Regions from separate parts of the Halodesulfovibrio sp. genome, predicted to be linked through region 1. Evidence: predicted binding sites of a transcription regulator. Region 1 holds the regulator's gene; the other holds the start of a gene.
What was found. Region 1 encodes sigma-54, which starts transcription at its own class of promoters, with help from an activator protein. Its sites were predicted from a motif close to CTGGCACGGNNNNTGCTT; they were not measured.
Positions count from the first base shown of each region.

Region 2: the regulator sigma-54 is predicted to act here: its motif matches at 3,881-3,898, upstream of ispD (2-C-methyl-D-erythritol 4-phosphate cytidylyltransferase).

Region 1 covers NZ_JAOARI010000032.1:115,103-128,576, forward strand. Annotated here, with positions in the region: gene N4A56_RS12805 (PTS sugar transporter subunit IIC) at 1-417, opposite strand, end outside; gene N4A56_RS12810 (PTS sugar transporter subunit IIB) at 458-916, opposite strand; gene N4A56_RS12815 (PTS sugar transporter subunit IIA) at 920-1,354, opposite strand; gene rapZ (RNase adapter RapZ) at 1,384-2,274, opposite strand; gene N4A56_RS12825 (PTS sugar transporter subunit IIA) at 2,287-2,736, opposite strand; gene raiA (ribosome-associated translation inhibitor RaiA) at 2,745-3,281, opposite strand; gene rpoN (RNA polymerase factor sigma-54) at 3,335-4,762, opposite strand; gene lptB (LPS export ABC transporter ATP-binding protein) at 4,962-5,684, opposite strand; gene N4A56_RS12845 (LptA/OstA family protein) at 5,684-6,205, opposite strand; gene lptC (LPS export ABC transporter periplasmic protein LptC) at 6,205-6,792, opposite strand; gene N4A56_RS12855 (HAD hydrolase family protein) at 6,793-7,314, opposite strand; gene kdsA (3-deoxy-8-phosphooctulonate synthase) at 7,304-8,128, opposite strand; gene N4A56_RS12865 (CTP synthase) at 8,382-10,016, opposite strand; gene N4A56_RS12870 (phosphoribosylformylglycinamidine synthase subunit PurQ) at 10,297-11,106, shown strand; gene N4A56_RS12875 (hypothetical protein) at 11,175-11,630, shown strand; gene N4A56_RS12880 (MBL fold metallo-hydrolase) at 11,728-12,567, opposite strand; gene wtpA (tungstate ABC transporter substrate-binding protein WtpA) at 12,984-13,474, shown strand, end outside.
Region 2 covers NZ_JAOARI010000028.1:26,595-32,146, reverse strand. Annotated here, with positions in the region: gene N4A56_RS10890 (bifunctional precorrin-2 dehydrogenase/sirohydrochlorin ferrochelatase) at 1-29, opposite strand, end outside; gene N4A56_RS10885 (glycosyltransferase family 9 protein) at 215-1,432, shown strand; gene N4A56_RS10880 (glycosyltransferase) at 1,425-2,447, shown strand; gene ispD (2-C-methyl-D-erythritol 4-phosphate cytidylyltransferase) at 2,512-3,693, opposite strand; RNA gene rnpB (RNase P RNA component class A) at 3,778-4,143, opposite strand; gene N4A56_RS10865 (C4-type zinc ribbon domain-containing protein) at 4,155-4,904, opposite strand; gene N4A56_RS10860 (Nif3-like dinuclear metal center hexameric protein) at 4,962-5,552, opposite strand, start outside.

The DNA of each region.
Region 1 (13,474 bases):
TAAAAAAAGTTGCTCATCAATAACGTTTTCAGGTGTTGCGAGGGACAGGAGTTGGTTATGGTGAGTGTTATGGCGTTGCCGCAACGTTTGTTCAAGATAAGGACTTATCAACGCTGCTGGCATAGCAAGCATCATTGGGATGATGAGCTGTGATGGAGTTGTTAATGAAAAAAAACTGGCTGAGGCTAGTGTAGCCAACAGAGCAGCGGTTCCATTGGGCGGAATGTATGTGCCCACTGGAAAAAGATCGAGCCAGAATAATTCATAAAAAATAGCGGCGGGAAGTGCTAACTCCCACTCCCCTGTTATTATTGCCCATAAAAAACCAATCGCCAGCGGACGTTCTACAAAGCCTATATTAATGTTTGTGCGTAATAGCGCTAGAATGGCAAAAAAAAAGCGTAGCCGCCAAGCCAGCTAATTGAGGATAATTGTAGAGCAGGAAATACGGCATCCATTACAATAACCCCTTAATTTGCAATGGTTGATTAGGGACGCAGCGAAAATCGAGATTGATTTCGTGGTTGGCAAAAAATTTCAGGCACTTTTCATCATAATCTGAAATTGCAATATGATCGCAAAGCTGCTTCTTACCAGGGGCATAATGAAGGTTGCCTATGTTTATTGATTCAAAGGAAAAGCCTTCGTCATGAATACGTTTTGCATCTACACAGTCAGCTAAAATAATGAGGGTATCTTGAAGATTGTTGCTTTGAGCATACGGCATAATTTCTGGAATATGGATAAAGTCTACAGAGATTCTGCCCGGAATTGCAAGTGTAGCAATTTGTTGCCGTAGAACATCTTCAGCAAAGTCATCATTAACGACAAGCAGATGTTTAGCGTTCGTGTATGGAATCCACGTTTCAATGACTTGTCCATGAATCAGGCGGTTGTCGATGCGAATCCAAGCCATACGTTACCCGTTAACCTTGCTTCGCAGGATTTCGCCCGCCATAACAATGCCCTTGCCTCCTGCGTCCTTTGCTTCAATTGCAAGACGATCCAATGTCATTGTACGGCATCCAAAAACTTTGAGGAGCATCGGAAGGTTTACACCTGTAAGTACTTCTAAATGTCTGGTGCCAAGTAAAGAAAGGCTTAAGTTAGTTGGAGTACCCCCGAACATATCTGTAAGCATGAGAACGCCACGTCCAGCATCAACTTTTTCAACCATTTCTTTAATAGTTGCTACCGTTTCAGATACGTCTTTCTCACTGTCAACACTTACAGTTTCGCAGGAAGGCTGCTTGCCCATAATAACTTCCGCCGCACTCAAAAGAGCTGCGCCGTAGTTAGTGTGGGTAACGATAACTACACCAATATTTGTTTCTTCAGGAAATGTGCTAGGCATGAGATACTATATATAATTAGCTTATGGCGTTACACCAAGTTAATATGACGGTGCTCTTTTGATACAGCAAAGTCAGATTTTTTCAAAAATTCGTAAATCGCCTCAGTTACTGCAACGGAACGATGGCGTCCACCAGTACATCCAAAACCAATGGTGATGCGGTAACGCCCTTCTTTTTCCATTTGCATAAGCGTAAAATGCAATAAATCTTCGAGCTTTTTTAAATAAATTTGCCCCATACTGTTGTCGAGTACGTATGAAACAACAACAGAATCCTGTCCACTATAAGAGCGAAGTTTAGGTTCGTGGTATGGGTTTGGTAAAAAGCGTAAATCTAAAATCATATCAGCTTCAGAAGGCGTGCTGTGCTTGAACCCAAAGCTCATAAGGTGAACTTTAAGTCCTTTTGCATCACTTTCTTCAGACTGCCATCTACGTTGCAACACTCGGCGCAAATCGTGGATAGAATATTCTGATGTATCAAATATAAAGTCTGCTTCAGCTCGCGCTGGAGCCATTAACTCGCGTTCGCGGGTCATGGCTTGCTCAAGCCCTGTGCCACTTCCCTCAAAAGGATGCGGACGTCTGGTCTCTTTGTATCTACGCAAAATCACGTCAGCACGCGACTCTAAAAAAATAACTGTAGGTGAATATCCGGCTGACGCCAACTCTTTGATTGTTGCCGCCCATTCGTCTCTGAATGTGCTTTGCCGAACATCCACCCCTAATACTATCCCTTTATAACTTTCGAGCGCACAGTTTGTAAGCACTTCGATAAATTGCGATGTCATTGATACCGGAAGACCGTCGATTGTGTAATACGCCATGTCTTCAAATACTTTAAGGGCACTACTTTTGCCTGCCCCGGAAAGTCCTGCAACTATAATTACAGGAATTGATCGCGAAGATACCGAAGTCATAATACTCTCACGCTACGCAGCAGATAAAAGGTTCCACAATGTCTCTTGTGTGTCGGATTCCATGAATAACTGTTTGAAATCTTCATCCTTCAAGAGTCGGGAAATTTGAGCAAGGATGCGTAGATGAGTACCGGCTACATTTTCCGGTGCTAACACCATAAAGAAAATCTTACACGGCTTTTGGTCAAGCGCATCAAAGTCCAGCCCGTCAGAGCTTCGACCGGCAACAACTACAATTTTATCAAGCGAAGATAATTTCCCATGAGGAATGGCAATGCCATTGCCAATGCCTGTGGTGCCGAGAGCTTCTCGTTCCATAAGTACGTTAAATACATCTTCAGCATTTAACGATGGATTTTTATCAACGACAGGAGCCAAGAGCTCCGCCAGCGCCTCTTGTTTGGTGCTGGCGGTAAGCTCCGGCAATACAAGTTCTTTTTCCAGGTATTCACCCAGTTTCATTGCGTTTCCTAGAGAACAGGGTCGATCAGCCCGAAATTATTATCTTTTCGGCGATAGATTACATTGACCCGTTCGGTTTCGGCATTAAGAAAAACAAGGAAGTCATAATCCAGCGCATCAAGTTGCATAGCAGCTTCGTCAAGTCCCATAGGTTTCGGCACAAAGTTGTCCATACCTATGATGGTTCTTTCTGATTCGGCTGCCTCTTCGGGAGGCATAGTGCCTTCGAGTACAAACTTTTCTGCACCCTTGCGTTTCGCTTGCGATTTTTCCGTACGACGTATGATCTGTGCTTTTAGTTTATCACGAACAAGATCAACAGTTGCATACATGTCTTCTGACTGTTCGGTAGCGGATAAGTTCAGGTTGTCCGATACCAATAGAATTTCTGCTTTGTGGCGGAAATTGTCAACAGAAAGTGAGACTTGCATTTCCATATGTTCAGGGTTCGGTAAGAATCTGCCAAGTTTGCTAAAGCGACGTTTGGCATATGCTTTCAGGTGATTGGAAGGCTCAAAGTTCTTGAAAGTGAATACGATGTTCATGGTGCCTCCTAATAGGATACTTTTGAAACCCTGTGAGTCAGCTGGTTTCGCTTCTAGAATACCACCTTTCTCTTGGATGATGAAGGGATATTCATTGCGGTACGGTATTTTGCAACAGTTCTTCGTGCAATGTTAACCTGTAGTTTTTCTTTTAAGATTTCTCCGATTTTTTCATCGCTAAGTGGTTTTTTAGTATTTTCTTCACTAATGAGTTTTTTAATGAGGGCTTTGACGCTCTCTGATCCGACCTGACTTCCATCATCAAGGCCAATTGCACTGTTAAAAAAGAACTTTAACTCAAAAATACCATGCGGGGTCGAAATATATTTATTTGTAGTAATTCGGCTGACGGTAGATTCGTGCATGCCGATATCATCTGCAATGTCTTTCAAAATAAGTGGTTTCAGCGCTGTCACACCATTTTGAAAGAATTCTTTTTGATATTTTATAATGCTTTCGACTACTTTATATAAAGTTCGTTGGCGTTGGTACAGACTTTTTATAAGCCAGGATGCAGAACGCATTTTGTCCTGATAGTAGTCTTTTTCTTCAGCATTCGTGGTTTTAGGAAGCTGCTCGGTTAACTCACTCAGCTGCAACTGCGGCAATCCGTCTTCGTTTAAAACGATGACAAAATCGCCTTCATATTCATAGATGTAAACATCTGGAGAAACATACTGCGCCTCTCCACCACCAAAGCGTGCACCCGGCATAGGGTCAAGACTTTGGATTACATCCAAATATTCTTTGAGATCTTCGAGAGAAATTTTGTATTTACGAGCAAGCGGTTTGTAACGACGCTTTTCCAAGTCTTCGAGATGATTTGTAACGATATCTACAAGAATTGGATCACGGTCATAGTTAAGCGCTTTAATTTGAACGAGCAGACATTCCTGCGGGGTGCGAGCAGCCACACCAACAGGGTCAAACTGCTGAATATGTTCGATCATTTCTTCAACAGTTTCTGTATCGCTTTGAGCAAGCTGCGCTAGTTCTTCAACTGATACATGTAAGTATCCGTTAGAACTAATGCTGCTTATGATAACCTCTCCTACTTTAATTTGTTCTTCAGTAAGCGGAGAAAGCATCAACTGCCAGTTCAAGTGTCCATCTAACGTTGGAGCAGGAGCAAGACGAGCTTCGAAGGAGCTCATTTCTTCTAGTGCTTCAGATTCTCGCATTGAGACCTGTTTGGTAGTGCTTGAAAAATCACCGAGATAGTCTTCCCAGTCAGCGTTATTAGAAAGCTCTTTATCATAAGCTTCCTGTTCATCTTTACGCTGTTCTGTAGCGGAAGTTTTGTCTGGATTGGCGGCTTCTTCCAAGGACTCTTCCAAAAAAGGATTCTCCAGCAACTCTTGCTGAACGGTTTCAGCAAGTTCCACGCGGGAAAGTTGCAGCAGTTTGATTGCCTGCTGTAACTGCGGAGTCATTACAAGCTGCTGAGCAAGTTTCAATTGTTGGCGAAGTTCAAGAGCCATATATAAGAATGTCCTATGTGGTTCGACTAGCTAAAAAGCTGAAATATAATGTATGAGTACTGCCTATCAAAAAACATTCCAAATCACATAACTAATCTCTTTTTTGCCATATAGGAACGTTATATGCAACAAAGAAAAAAGCCCGTTAGACGGGCTTTTTTGTGTTGCAAGGTCGCAAATTATATTTTTTATCAGCACACTAGAGTGTGAAACCTTCGCCAAGGTAGACACTGCGCGCCTTCGGGTTGTTTACAATCTCTTCCGGCGTACCGGAAAGAATAATTTGTCCTTCGTACACAAGGTTCGCACGGTCACAAATTTTTAGTGTTTCTCGAACATTGTGGTCGGAAATGAGTACGCCCATTCCTTTGTCACGCAGCTTACGAATAATATCCTGAATGTCATCAACCGCGAGAGGGTCAATGCCTGCAAAAGGTTCATCAAGAAGAATAAACTTAGGATCACGAATAAGTGCGCGTGCGATTTCGAGACGTCGACGCTCGCCACCTGAGATATGCATAGCGTGTGTGTCACGGATATGCGTAATCCCAAATTCTTCCAGCAACTCTTCTTCACGTTTTTTTTGATCGGCACGCGAAAGTTCTGTCTGTTCTAAAATAAGCTGCAAGTTTTGCGAAACTGTTAATTTTTTAAAGACAGAGCTTTCCTGCGGAAGATAACTTAGACCAATTCGCGCACGTTCATGGAGTGGCCAGTCTGTAACTTGCATATTATCTACACGTACAACACCGGCATTAGGTTTAACAATGCCGATAAGCATGTAGAACGTTGTAGTTTTACCCGCACCGTTAGGTCCGAGAAGCCCGACTATTTCCCCCTGCTCCATTTGCAGGTTGATATTTCGGACGACTTCGCGCTTGCCGTAGATTTTGCAAAGCCCCTCTGCTTGAATAACAGACATTATTTCTTCACCTTACCCGGTGCTGAGAAGATGGCTTCAACAGGTTTTGAAGAAGAACCGAGAACTTCGCTGCGGTTTTCTTTTACCCAGAATTTAATGACATCGCCGGTAATGGTATTTTTACCTTCGCTTAATTTCGGGGAACCAGTCATTACTAGAAGCTCTTCGTCTAATGAGTATGTTGCAGTCTGACAGAAGCCGGATCGATTTTTTTCCATTTCGATTCGTACGTTCCCTTCCGCAACAATCTTGTCCAATTTACCTGCGTCTACCCCGCTGGTAGAATCAGTTTTTTTTGAGCCTTCGTTGTTGCGTAAGTATACAGTGACTTTATTCGCCCACATATCTGCCTGTGGGTGCTTAACGACAACATTGCCTGTGAATACAACTGTTTGACCATCAGCACTGTATGTCATTTTTTCTGACGTTACTTTAACGTCTTCCATTGCAGGAGCTGCAAATGCGCCTGTAGCGGTTAAAAGGCACAGTGACAACACCAGAACTCGAAAAAGAGCTTTCATTATTTTTCTCCACCAACGGCGTCATTCAATTTTGCAGCGCGAAACTGCACAGTGACATTACCGGTTGCTGTGATTTGATTATCTTTTAAATTCCAACTTGCTTCATCGGAAGAACCGGCAAATCCTTCGCCGGTAAACGTAACGCTGCCAGTCATAAACAGCATCTTCTTTTTATCTTCAAAGGAGAGTTCGCTGCTTGTAATTGTCCCCTTAGGATTGCTGACTGTAACATCGCCCCACAATCGGGCTATGCCTTCGCGCTGGTTGATTGTTCCGTGTGGAGCAACAATATGTACTTTATCCCGATTTGGCTGAACGAAGTACATAATGTCCGGCTCGGCAAGGTCAATAATACTTTCATCTTTTTGATACCAGCCGTTACTGGCTTTGAGGGTCCACAGCTCTTTGCCGTCTTCCCCTTGTTTCAATTCGATGCCTTGCAAAGAAAGGTCTACATTTGTTTCAGCGTCGTTGCCGATGACATCTTTTACCTCTTCAGCAATCTGTTTTTCTACAGATGTTTGCAGGTAATATAATCCGCCACCTATCAGGACTAACAACACACCCCAAATCAACCATTTTCTCATTTATCCACCTATGGAATTGACAATTCCCTCAAGTTTTCCTTGAGCTTTCATAATAAAGTTTAATGCTTCACGAACAGCACCATGTCCGCCAGCAGCATCTGTGTGGAAGATAGCAACGTCCTTCACTTCAGGCATTGCATTCGCAACGGCAATTGGAAGTCCCACTTTTCGCATTGGTGGCAAATCAATCCAGTCGTCGCCAATGTATGCAATTTGATTCCACTCTAGATCATATTTATCTTTAATCTCTTCAATGCACACCATTTTTTTCAAATGTCCTGCATAATAATCAACAATACCTAGATCGTTCATTCGTGTGGCAACGGACTTAGCATCAAGTCCCGTAATGACGCCTATAACAAGGTCGCATGCTTGTGCTGCCTTAATGCCGAGTCCATCAAGAACATTAAAGCGCTTGGTCACATTACCATCGTGGTCGTAGTATAATCCACCGTCGGTGAGCACGCCGTCACAATCAAGAATAATTAGTTTGATGTCTTTGGCAAGACAATCAGCTTTCATAGGTCATACTCCAAAGTGCAGAGAGGTCTCGCAGCAGATGAGGAAGTTTGTCTAATGGCCAGCTGTTAGGACCATCACAAAGAGCGTTATCAGGGTCTGGATGAGTCTCAATAAAGACACCGTCTACACCGGCTGCAACAGCTGCACGGGAAAGACGTGGAACAAATGATCTGTCACCACCGGACGAGCCGCCCTGTCCGCCAGGAAGTTGTACAGAGTGGGTCGCGTCAAAAACTACTGGAACACCATAGGACTGCATAATTGGGAAAGAGCGGAAATCAACAACTAAATTGTTGTAACCGAAGGATGCGCCCCGCTCTGTCAGCATGATGTTTTTGTTCCCTGTAGAAAATAATTTGTCTAATGCAGGCTTCATATCCCATGGTGCAACAAACTGTCCTTTTTTCACATTGATAACGCGCCCTGTGGAGGCTGCAGCAATGAGAAGGCTAGTCTGACGGCATAAAAAAGCCGGAATCTGCATAACGTCAGCTACTTCAGCGACTGGTGCAGCCTGTTCCGGCTCATGAATATCTGTCACAACCGGCAAGCCGGTCTCTTCTTTAATACGGGCAAGCCACTCAATGCCTTTAGAAAGCCCCGGACCTCTGAAGCTGGAAAGCGAAGTACGGTTTGCTTTATCGTATGAGCTTTTGAACACAGCCTTTAAGCCCGCTGCCTCGGCAGCTTCTTTTACGGCATGTGCTGTTTCCATTGCAAGCTCAAAACTTTCAAGCGCACAAGGTCCTGCAAAAATAAAGGGAGATGTTGTCAGTTCTGCATAGAGCGCAGACCCGTTTTTGATATGTTTCATGGTCGGTAATCCTGTTTGGGAATGTAAAGTGTAAAATTACTCGAATCACAGGGGGATTGAAAGAGAAAATCGGGACATGCAATCCGCATATCCCGATTTTTTATATAACTGATAATAGTATATGTATTCTATGTTCGCTGAACTATCTATTGAGCCTAGCCATTCTACTGACTACTGCCAGATCATCTGTAAAATGATGTTAAGATAGTTCGCATGGCTCCGACATCAGTTTTGTCGAGACAACTAGCGGTAATTATTTTTTGCTTGTTTTTGAAGCCTTAATGAACTCACGGAAAAGTGGATGCGGGTTCATTGGTGTTGATTTAAACTCTGGGTGGAACTGACAAGCGAGGAACCATGGATGATCTTTTACTTCTACAATTTCAACAAGAGTTTCATCCGGAGATACGCCAGAGAAGGTCATGCCAGCTTCTTCAAGGCGTTTGTAGTATGCATTGTTGAATTCGTAACGATGACGATGGCGTTCTGAGATCATCTCTTCACCGTACGCAACCTGTGCATTGGTTTTTGGACGAACTTTACATGGGTAAGCGCCAAGACGGAGAGTGCCGCCTTTGTCTGTTTCTTCATCACGCTTTTCAACTGCTTCTTTACGGAAGTCGTACCACTCAGTCATAAGGTAGATGAGAGGCTCTTTCGCGTTTTCGTCAAACTCAACAGAGGTAGCATCTTTAATGCCAACAACATTTCGAGCGTATTCGATAACAGCAAGCTGCATACCGAGGCAGATACCGAAGAATGGTACTTTTTTCTCACGTGCGTAGCTGATTGCAAGCATTTTGCCTTCTACACCGCGATGACCAAATCCACCCGGTACGAGGATACCGTCGAGACCTTTCAATTTAGAAGAAACATTTTTTGCGTTGATTTCTTCAGAGTTAACATATTCAAGATCAACAGTAACACGGTTTGTAAGACCACCGTGCACCAATGCTTCGTGAAGGCTTTTGTACGCTTCTTTAAGGTCAACATACTTGCCGACGATACCGATTTTTACGTTGCCTTTTGGATTATTGAAGTTGTGCAGCAGATTTTGCCAAGGAGCAAGGTCTGCGTTTTTCGCTGGAAGGCGAAGCATGATTGCGATTTTTTGGTCAAGACCTTCATCGTAGAATGCGAGAGGAACTTCGTAGATGTTTTTAACGTCAGCACAAGAGAATACCGCGTCACGATCTACGTTACAGAAAAGAGCAATCTTATGTTTAAGATGGTCGTCGATTGGTTTTTCACAACGGCAGATAATCATATCCGGCTGAATACCAATAGAACGCAGTTCTTTTACACTATGCTGTGTAGGCTTGGTTTTGTGTTCACCAGCAGCTTTAAGGTAAGGAACCAGTGTGAGGTGGATGTACATGCACTGCTCACGACCAAGATCTGTACGCAGTTGGCGAATTGCTTCGAGGAATGGGAGTCCTTCGATATCACCAACAGTACCGCCGATCTCGATAATTGCTACATCGAGATCATCGCTTGCAAGGCTGAGAACACATTTTTTGATTTCATCAGTAATATGCGGGATAACCTGCACAGTACCACCGAGGTAGTCACCACGACGTTCTTTGGTAATTACTTTGTGGTAGATGGAACCGGAGGTGTAGTTGTTTTTCTGAGAAAGAGGAACGTTGAGGTAGCGTTCGTAATGACCAAGGTCGAGGTCAGTCTCTGCACCGTCATCCGTTACATATACCTCACCATGCTGAAACGGGTTCATTGTGCCCGGGTCAACGTTGATATAAGGGTCGAGTTTTTGAATGGTTACATTTAAGCCTCGAGCTTTTAAAAGAACACCGATTGATGCAGCTGAAAGGCCCTTCCCTAAAGAAGACAAAACCCCACCAGTAACGAATATAAACTTAGTTTTCATTCTTTCTCGCCTACAACGTAGTTATTAAAAAATTAGTTAATGACCAAGGGTACATATATTTTTGTTTCGAACGTATCCCGTCCGTATACACTTTTTTTGAAGTTACGTCAGCCGTTGACTGTTATCTCTGACGCAACTATAACTATCAGTCCCGAATTATTAAAACGGTGACTATTTTTTTGCTTTCAAAAACCGTGAGTCACTACCCGAACTAATCAGGTAAGTAAAGCGACTTTTTGTAAAGCCCCGTGTTAATCTTTTTTTAGGAGAAACTTGAGCAATGACCCAGATTAATACTCTGGTTATTACCGGCTATGGGACGAACTGCGAGGTTGAATGCGCGCATGCTGCAAAAATTTCTGGAGCTGACCGTGTTGAAGTTAAGCATTTTTCAGACCTTATTTCCGGTGACACCAGTTTAACAGATTTCAATTTTTTGATTCTGCCGGGTGGTTTTCTTGATGGTGACGATCTGGGTGCTGCTCAAGCTGCCGCAAACCGCTGGCGGCATGCGAAAACAGAGCAAGGCGAACCGCTTCTCGATCAACTTAAAACCTTTTTTACCAATGGCGGCATTATCTTCGGCATTTGCAATGGATTTCAATTACTTGTAAAGCTGGGGTTATTGCCTGCAATTGACGAATTGTACTTTGAGCGTCAGGTTTCCTTATCACATAACGATTCTGCCCGATATGAAGATAGATGGGTGCATCTTGCAGCTAATGCAAACAGCCCATGTGTTTTTACAAAGGGTGTAGACACGTTGTATATCCCCGTACGCCATGGCGAGGGAAAAATTATTGCCAAGGATGAAGCAACACTTGCTGCTCTGCAAGAAAACAACTTAATTGCATTGCAGTACATTGACCCAGAGTCTGGCGAAGTAACGCAGGAATACCCGATGAACCCGAATGGTTCTCCGTTAGGTATTGCTGGGTTAACAGACCCTTCTGGACGTATTCTGGGTATGATGCCGCATCCTGAGGCGTATAACCACCCTACTAACCATCCGGGTTGGACTGCTGGTGAAGAAGCAGAGCTTGGCACCGTTCTAATTAAAAACGGCATAGACTACTTAAAGAGTCTGTAGCAGCTTTTTGATATAGTATCAGATGGCTCCGACTCTTGTCGGAGCCTCATTTATTTTCAGGAGTGGATATGATTCCTTGTTTTATTTGTAAAAAAGATTCGATTGGAGGCTTTACGTATGGTCTCCCAACCACTCCTCTTGCTCTTCACGTGGGGCTTTGTCCTGAACACAACACGTTGGAAAATAGAAAAGCTGCATTGCTGCACTGGATTGAGTCAACCCAAGCTAGCGTAGCAGCCTATAACCAATCTCAAATGATGCATCACACAGAGTCTACTGAGTATATATTGACTGTATACTACCTTGCTGGCGGCTCTACTGATTTCCGTTGCACCAGCTGGAATGTACCCGATCAAGCGACGCTCAACATTGTTGATGCTGCTAAAAACAGCACTTTTATACCGCTTGCTCATGTAGAGTCATTTGAGGTTGTACCGGTTGACAATCCAAACAAGTTCACTCCTAATAAAACTGCACGCGAACGGTACTCCGTGGTACGCGGCACTCCGACACAGCTTCCATAGTTTTTATATAAAATTCACTGCAACGCTCGATGAATAGTGTGTGCCCGTATTTTATTTTCTTTCTTACAAATGTATGTCGGATCAATCTGTTGTGAGTTTAATGGAAGATGATAATGTCGCCCGTGGTTACCGGAACATTGTTTGGCAGCCATATTCCTCCTAAAGTCCCTGTACAATGACAGGCGTGTGAACGTGCAACGCCAGTGCTTTTGAAGAAATTTCTAATCTGAAATAAATGTGGAATACCCGCTGCGCGCAAATGAAGCCCCCCAACAATACCTGCTATGCGCTTTTCGCCTGTGATTTCTTGAGCTTTCTGTATAATATTACCTATTCCAGAATGGCTACAGCCAGTTATTATGACAAGCCCTTCTGCCCCTTTCCACACAATCGCGGTATCGTCGCGCAAATAGTCATCCACAAATTTCGTACCGTGCTTTGCAATACCAAATGCACCACCACCTAGGAATTCAGGACTTCTTGGTATTTCTCCCAAAAACAAAAATTTTGTTCCGATACGTTGAGGTTCTTTTGAGTCTTGCACAATGAAGTGATTTCTAACTTTATTTTCATCTAACCCCGCATCAAGTTTTCTCAAAAGACTGGGATGCGCTCCCTTTATTCTCTTGCCGACATAGCGCTCAATAAAACAATCAGGGTGACATGTAAGTATCGGGCGCTCCTTTTGTCCCTTTTGGACTTTCATAAGAGCCGGAATGCCACCGGCATGATCGTAATGTCCATGCGAAAGTGCGACCTGCTTGATGTTTTCCAGCTGTATTCCAAGCGTCTCTGCATTGTTAAGGAATGCCGCGTCTGCACCGGTATCCAATAAAAGCTTTTCGTCACCGTCTTCAAGAAGTAACGAAAGTGCTTTTGACGGAACAAGATCGTCCCGATGTGAAGTGTTTTCTACAAGGACTGTTATTGTAAGCATAAATATTCCTTTTGGGCGTATTGCAATAGCGTAGTAATGTAGCTTTGCAATTACTGTTAAAAATAAAGCCTATGAAGCAAATTTTCATTCTTTATTTTTCACATCTGACCTTGACGTAGCGTAGACTTGACGCACAAATGATGCTCTATCTGTTGTCAAGATGCCATCTTGTATACTTAGTTAGCTATATTAATGCAGGATAAAGTAACGTCTGGTGGTAAATTTAAAGAAAATTTCAATAGTATTGAATCAATTGTTGCCTTTAGTATCAATCTGTTACATGTAATTTAGTTTGAAGGTGTAACAAAATAATTTTTTTGAATTTCAAAATACATGCGTTTTTCCATTGACATACAAACATAATATGCTGATTTTACCTTTTAATATTTAATGCTTAATTTGCTATAGAGGGTATAATGAACAATAAATGGTTGCTTCGTGCATGTGCTTTGTTTTTGTTATTTTTTGGTTTGATTTGTACGCCTAACTTTTCGTTTGCTCAACCTTCTGGAACATTGACTATTTTTCATGCAGGTAGTCTTACTGTTCCGTTTGCTGCAATGGAAAAAGCCTTTGAGGCAAAGTATCCAGCCGTAGATGTTCAACGACGTGCTGGTGGTTCTACTAAGCTTGCCCGACTTATTTCTGAAAAAGGACAAGAGGCAGACATCATGGCTTCTGCTGATTATGTTGTAATCAACAAGAACCTCATTCCTAAATTCGCTTCATGGAATGTGCGTTTTGCTTCTAACCAGATGGTGCTGTGTTTTACAGATAAGTCAAAGTTTGCTGATAAAATTACCAGTGATAACTGGTACAAAATTTTGCAGAACAAAGACGTTGTTTGGGGACATTCTGACCCTAATCTCGACCCTTGTGGCTACAGAGCTTGCATGGTGCTCCAGCT
Region 2 (5,552 bases), on a different contig from region 1:
AGGTCTAAAAGAAGAGGATAATAGCGCATACATGTCTTATATCTTGTGTGTTGCCTCTTGTAAAATGCTGCCTTGAGAAGTTGATCTCTTAAATAAAGAATGCGTGCTGCGAAAAACAGCGGCTTTGCGGTTTATTTCCTGAAGCACATTCTTTTTTGTTGAAGTAAGATGCTGACACGCGCTGTTAGATACCTTTTTACCTTGCTATACTATTATGAAGAAATATTGTGTTATTCAGCTAGGCTCGCTTACCGATCTATTTCAAACAAAGCGGCTGATTTTATCGTTGGGCAAGGAACAGGGGCAAGTGCACCTTGTTGTACCTGAGTCTTTGCAAGAGCAAGCTGCTATTTTGTATCCGGAAGTCGTGCTCCATATTGTTTCTGGTGAAGTACAAAGTTTGGAAGAATTGCAACGAAACCCTGTTTCAGTGGCGTTGCAGCAAGAAGAGTTCACAGCAGTCTATAACTTGCATGAAACACAGCAGAACATGCTGCTATCTTCGCTGTTTTCTCCCAAAATAATGAAAGGGTACTGGCAGCATGACGAGCGTGGATACTGTGATACGTGGCTCAGATGTCTATCTCGTGTGCAGGGAAGGCAACGTTTTTTGAATGTCATGGATAAATGGGCGCATCTGTGCGAAGCGCCAGTCCCGTCACATATGGTAAACCCAATTGCAATGCGAAAGGGTGGTGGCATTGGCGTTGTGTTGCGTGATGCCACAGGTCAGACGCTTCCTGTCGAGGTGCTTGCTGGGTGTGTGAACGCTGTATGCACTGCGAGCCGTGAAGCAAAAGTTATTTTGTTTGGTGAAGCAGGAGATGAGGAGCTTGTAAAAGCTTTGTTGCCATTATTGAAAGAAAAGGTAGCGGCAAATGCGGTTGATCGATGTTTTGAATCTTCTTTTGAAGAAGATATGGATAGCATCAGTACGCTGGATATGCTTGTTACGGCTGATTGCAGTTTAATGCACGCAGCGGCTCATGTTGGAACACCTGTGAATGCGTTTTTCCATTCTTCAGCATGGTGCATGGAAAATGGACCATATGGCTTAGGACATAGAGTTTGGCAGGCGGATACCTCTTGTGCTCCATGTAGTGCTAGCAGTAGTTGCGCAGAAAATTATCCTTGTATGCATGTTTTTGGTGAAGAACAGTTACAGCGTTTTCTTGCAGGAAAAATTGATCAAAATTATCCTCAGGGTGTAACGGGCTATGTTTCAATGCTTGATGAAGTTGGTGTAACATATATGCCTGTTTTCGGGGCTGAAGAACATGCTGTTGAGCGCCTTGCATTACGAGGGGTGGCGTCTGAATTCGTAGGTATAGCAAAACTCAGTAAAACGGTTGCCGCTGGCTGTGCTAATTTTTATGTTGAACAGGACTGGCTGCTACCGCACTGTTCAAAATTTGGAGGTGATGATGCCTAATGCTCCACAACGGATACTTGTTGTCCCTCCTCTTGATAAAGCAGATTACTGTGTTGCATCAGGCTGTGCTGAGGCTCTCGAAGCGTTAGGGCATAGTGTTTCTATTTTTGATACAGAGCCTTGGCTACCAATGTGTTCCGCATTACAGAAGCTTCCTGTCAGGCTCAACTATCAGGAAAAGCTAAACGCACAAGGCATAGAGCTTATCTCCAGCGCTGTTGCGGCAGTTGCGGAAGCAAAACAAGTGGACATAGTGCTGGGATTTCCTGATTCGCCTATAACTGCCAGCACTCGAAAAGAGTTGCAGGGGCAGTCTGTTCGTACTGTTTGTTGGATGACTACCGAAAGCGGAAGATTTCCATTCTGGCGGAAAGTTATAGAAGGGTATGACGTTGTTGCGACAATTGAGCATGAGCCTTTTATCAGCGAGCTTTCAGTTTTAGGGCACACACCGGCTTATTTGCCGTTTGCGGCAAAAAGTGATTGCAAGACTCCCGTTAGTACGCACACGGCTGCGGAAGATATGATTGTTGTGCTTGGAGACGCCAGTGATGAATTGGCAAATGCCTTGGTGCGCCACATTGAGCGCGGTATTGTTTTGTGGGGCGACGGTTGGGATAAGTATGAACAGTTCGTGCCATATTATCAGGGTAAACTGTCCTCGCTGACTCGGTCTGAACGCAAAGCATTATATCGGGATGCAGCTATTATCGTAAACCTTCATTCCAAAAATATTGGTGGCGGTGATACGGTTAATATGGAAATATTTGCTATTGCATCCTGTGGTGGATTTCAGCTTGTTGATAAGCGAACATTAATGGAAGGCATGTTTTCGTATGACGAACTGGTGATTTTTGAATCAGCGGAAGAGTTGTCAGAGCAGATAACAGAGTTTGTTGATGATCGGGATACTCGTTTGGAGTATGTGCGGAATGCACAGAAACTTGTGTTATCTAAGCATACATATGAACATCGAATGCGAAAGCTGCTGGATGTTCTTTTTGCATCGGAATAAGAAAAGCTGCTCTTTTTCACAAAGAGCAGCTTTTTTTGAACTATCTTGTAAAGGCGCTTGCAGCTTATCCGCGTAACGCCATAACTGCTGCTACTGCTTTGATGCCTTTCTTTTCACCGGTAAAGCCAAGCTTTTCTTCTGTTGTGGCTTTAACATTAACTTGCTCGTCAGTTAGTTTGAGCATCCGGCAAATATTCTTTTTGATTTGCGGTTTCCACGGTACAAGACGCGGAACCTGAGCAATAATTGTGAGGTCTACGTTAGTGAGGCGGTAGCCTTTTTGAAGAAACTTGTCATAGACCTCATTGAGGAGCACGCCGCTTGAAATGTTGTCGAACTGCTCTGATGAGTCTGGAAAATGTTCGCCGATATCGCCATCGCCCATGCATCCCAATATAGCATCACATAATGCATGGAGAAGAACATCACCGTCGGAATGCGCAACCACCTCAGGAGCGCCTTGAATAGGGATTCCGCCCAGTTTCATAGGGCGACCTGTCCCGTAGCGGTGCACATCGTATCCCCATCCTGTAACTGGTACTGGCATTGCTGGTTGTTTTTGTTCGATCATAGCAAGGTCTTCCGGATTTGTGATTTTGATATTTGCAGCTTCGCCTTGAACTGTAGTCACACTGATTCCGGCTTGTTCTGCAATGGATGCGTCGTCCGTTACTTCCCACCCTTCAGCTAGGCTTGTATTGTGCCCCTCAAGTAATTTCTTTTTGTCGAAGCCTTGCGGAGTTTGGCAAGCCTTCAGCGTGGAGCGATCAAGAGTGTGACTGACGGTATTTTCTGAAACAACTTTAATTGTGTCAGTTACCGGAAGTGCAGGAATCACTGCATCTGCCCCATCTGATAGAGCATCAAGAAGGGTGTTATTAAGTGAGGCAGAAAAGAAAGGACGTGCTGCATCATGAATAAGCACATGACTGCAATTTGTTGGAAGAGCTTGAAGTCCATTGTAGACAGAATCTTGTCTGCGTGCTCCGCCAGCAACTACTAGCCAAGGCAGTCCGAGTCTGCGACCAAAGTCTAGCTTTGTAAGCGTCGCTTTTGCCTCTTCAAGGTCTTCTTCGGGAAAGACAAAGATCAATCCACGAACGCGGGCAGTATGCGAAAATGTAATTGCAGAATGCCAGAAAAGGGGAGCACCTTTCCATTCTAAAAATTGTTTTTTTACGCCATTTGTAGCGGCAGAAAGGCGTGTGCCGGAACCGGCTGCAAGAATTATGGACCAGCAATGCATAGGAATTTCCTTACATAGTGTGCAGTGGTAGTGATAGAAAAGTATAGCATACAAAAAAAGGGTGCATTGCACCCTTTTTTTACAATATGGAGCCAGGACTATAAGCCGGGTTTTGTCTCCCTCTTGCGAGGGCGGTTATCATTCGTCTAGGGTTATGATTACTCATAACCTCAAGCAACCTACCCGAAAACAACGACCGGGCCGGTCGTAACTGTTTTCCTATTTGGTCTTGCTCTGAACGGGGTTTACCTAGCCTACCATGTCACCATGATACCTGGTGAGCTCTTACCTCACCGTTTCAACCTTGCCGGCAGTAAACTGCTTAGGCGGTTTGCTTTCTGTGGCACTCTCCGAGGATCACTCCCCCTGGGCGTTACCCAGCGCTCTGCCCTTTAGAGCCCGGACTTTCCTCCCCGCACAAACGTGCGCGACGATAACCTGTCCAACTCCAAAATATCTTTTTAAGCTTCTGTTGTGGCTTCTTCTTCGCTACCAAAATGTTCTGACCAGTAGATCAAACGCTGGCAGTTAGGGCAGCTAAGAATCTGATGACCTTTCTGAAGCTCAATGTAGCTCTGCGGTGGAATAGCAATGTGGCAACCGTTGCACACCTGTTCTTTTACAGAAACGATAACTGGGTTATCCAGACGAGAACGGATGAATTCGTAACGGTTAAGGATAGGAGTAGGAACTTCTTTACCTGCTACGTTACGTTTTTTATCAAGCTTTTCGAGAACAACGTTAGCTTCGTCAACACGGCGTTTGAGGCTGGCTTTCTTTTCTTCCAATTCCTCTTTGATGATGCTGTAGCGTTCATCCATGTCAGAAACAGCCATCTGCTGGCGATCTAGTTCTTCAGAAAGAGCAAGCTTTTCTTCTTCGCGAAGACGGTTCAGCTTTTCCAAGTTGTCCATTTCGCGCATCATTGCATGGTACTCTTTGGTGTTACCAACGAGCATGAGCTTGGATTTACTTTTTTTAACTTTGAGAGAGTCGTTTTCAATCTCAGAGTTAATGCGTTTTTCTTGTCCTTTGAGATGGTCAATTTTCTCAAGGAAACGGTTGCGCTGGTTTTCAAGCGCATCAAAGCGTTCTTGAAGAGCTTCAACTTCTTTTGGAGCTTCATCAAGTTCACTGGTGATACCAAGGATTTCATCATCAACAAGCTGCAATGCAACAAGCTGTTCGATTTGCTTTAAATACAGGCTCAAGGTTTTTTCCTCCTGAAAACCGTAAGATTCGGACTCACCGAAACTGTGAAATTTCTATTATGCGAATGGACCAATCAAACGCATAGGGTCCTGCGCTGGCAGGAAAAATATTTCTATGCCATCAAGTTCTTTCGTGAGCTGCACGGAGAATTGACGCATCATTTCTTCTTCAAGACTGAAATGTCCAACATCAAGAATGCATCCGGTTGTATCCAGAGCAGAGTGATATTTGACATCGCCAGTAATAAATACATCTGCACCCATCGCAAATGCTTTCGGGGCAAAATCGCTGCCTGATCCTGTGCAGTATGCAACCTTTGATACTGTTTCCGGAACCGGACCGCTTCTAACCCAATAATCACGATCTACGACTGAGGCAAGCTGCTCAGCGAATATGCCAAAAGATACGGGGTTTGGCAAAGTGCCGATAGTTCCAAATCCAAGGCTTTTGGAATCCGTGTCTGGAGTAGAAGGCATAAAAATTGGCAGCTCGTCCAAATCTGCTACAAGCTGTGCAAGAACAGCGCTTCTGTGTTCTTTATTATATGTTACGTTGACCAAAGGAGCAGCGTAACGGATATGCAGAACGTGCGGGTTGTTTTCCCAGTCATTGAGCATAGCGTGTGTATCAACGCGTTGCGGCAGTGA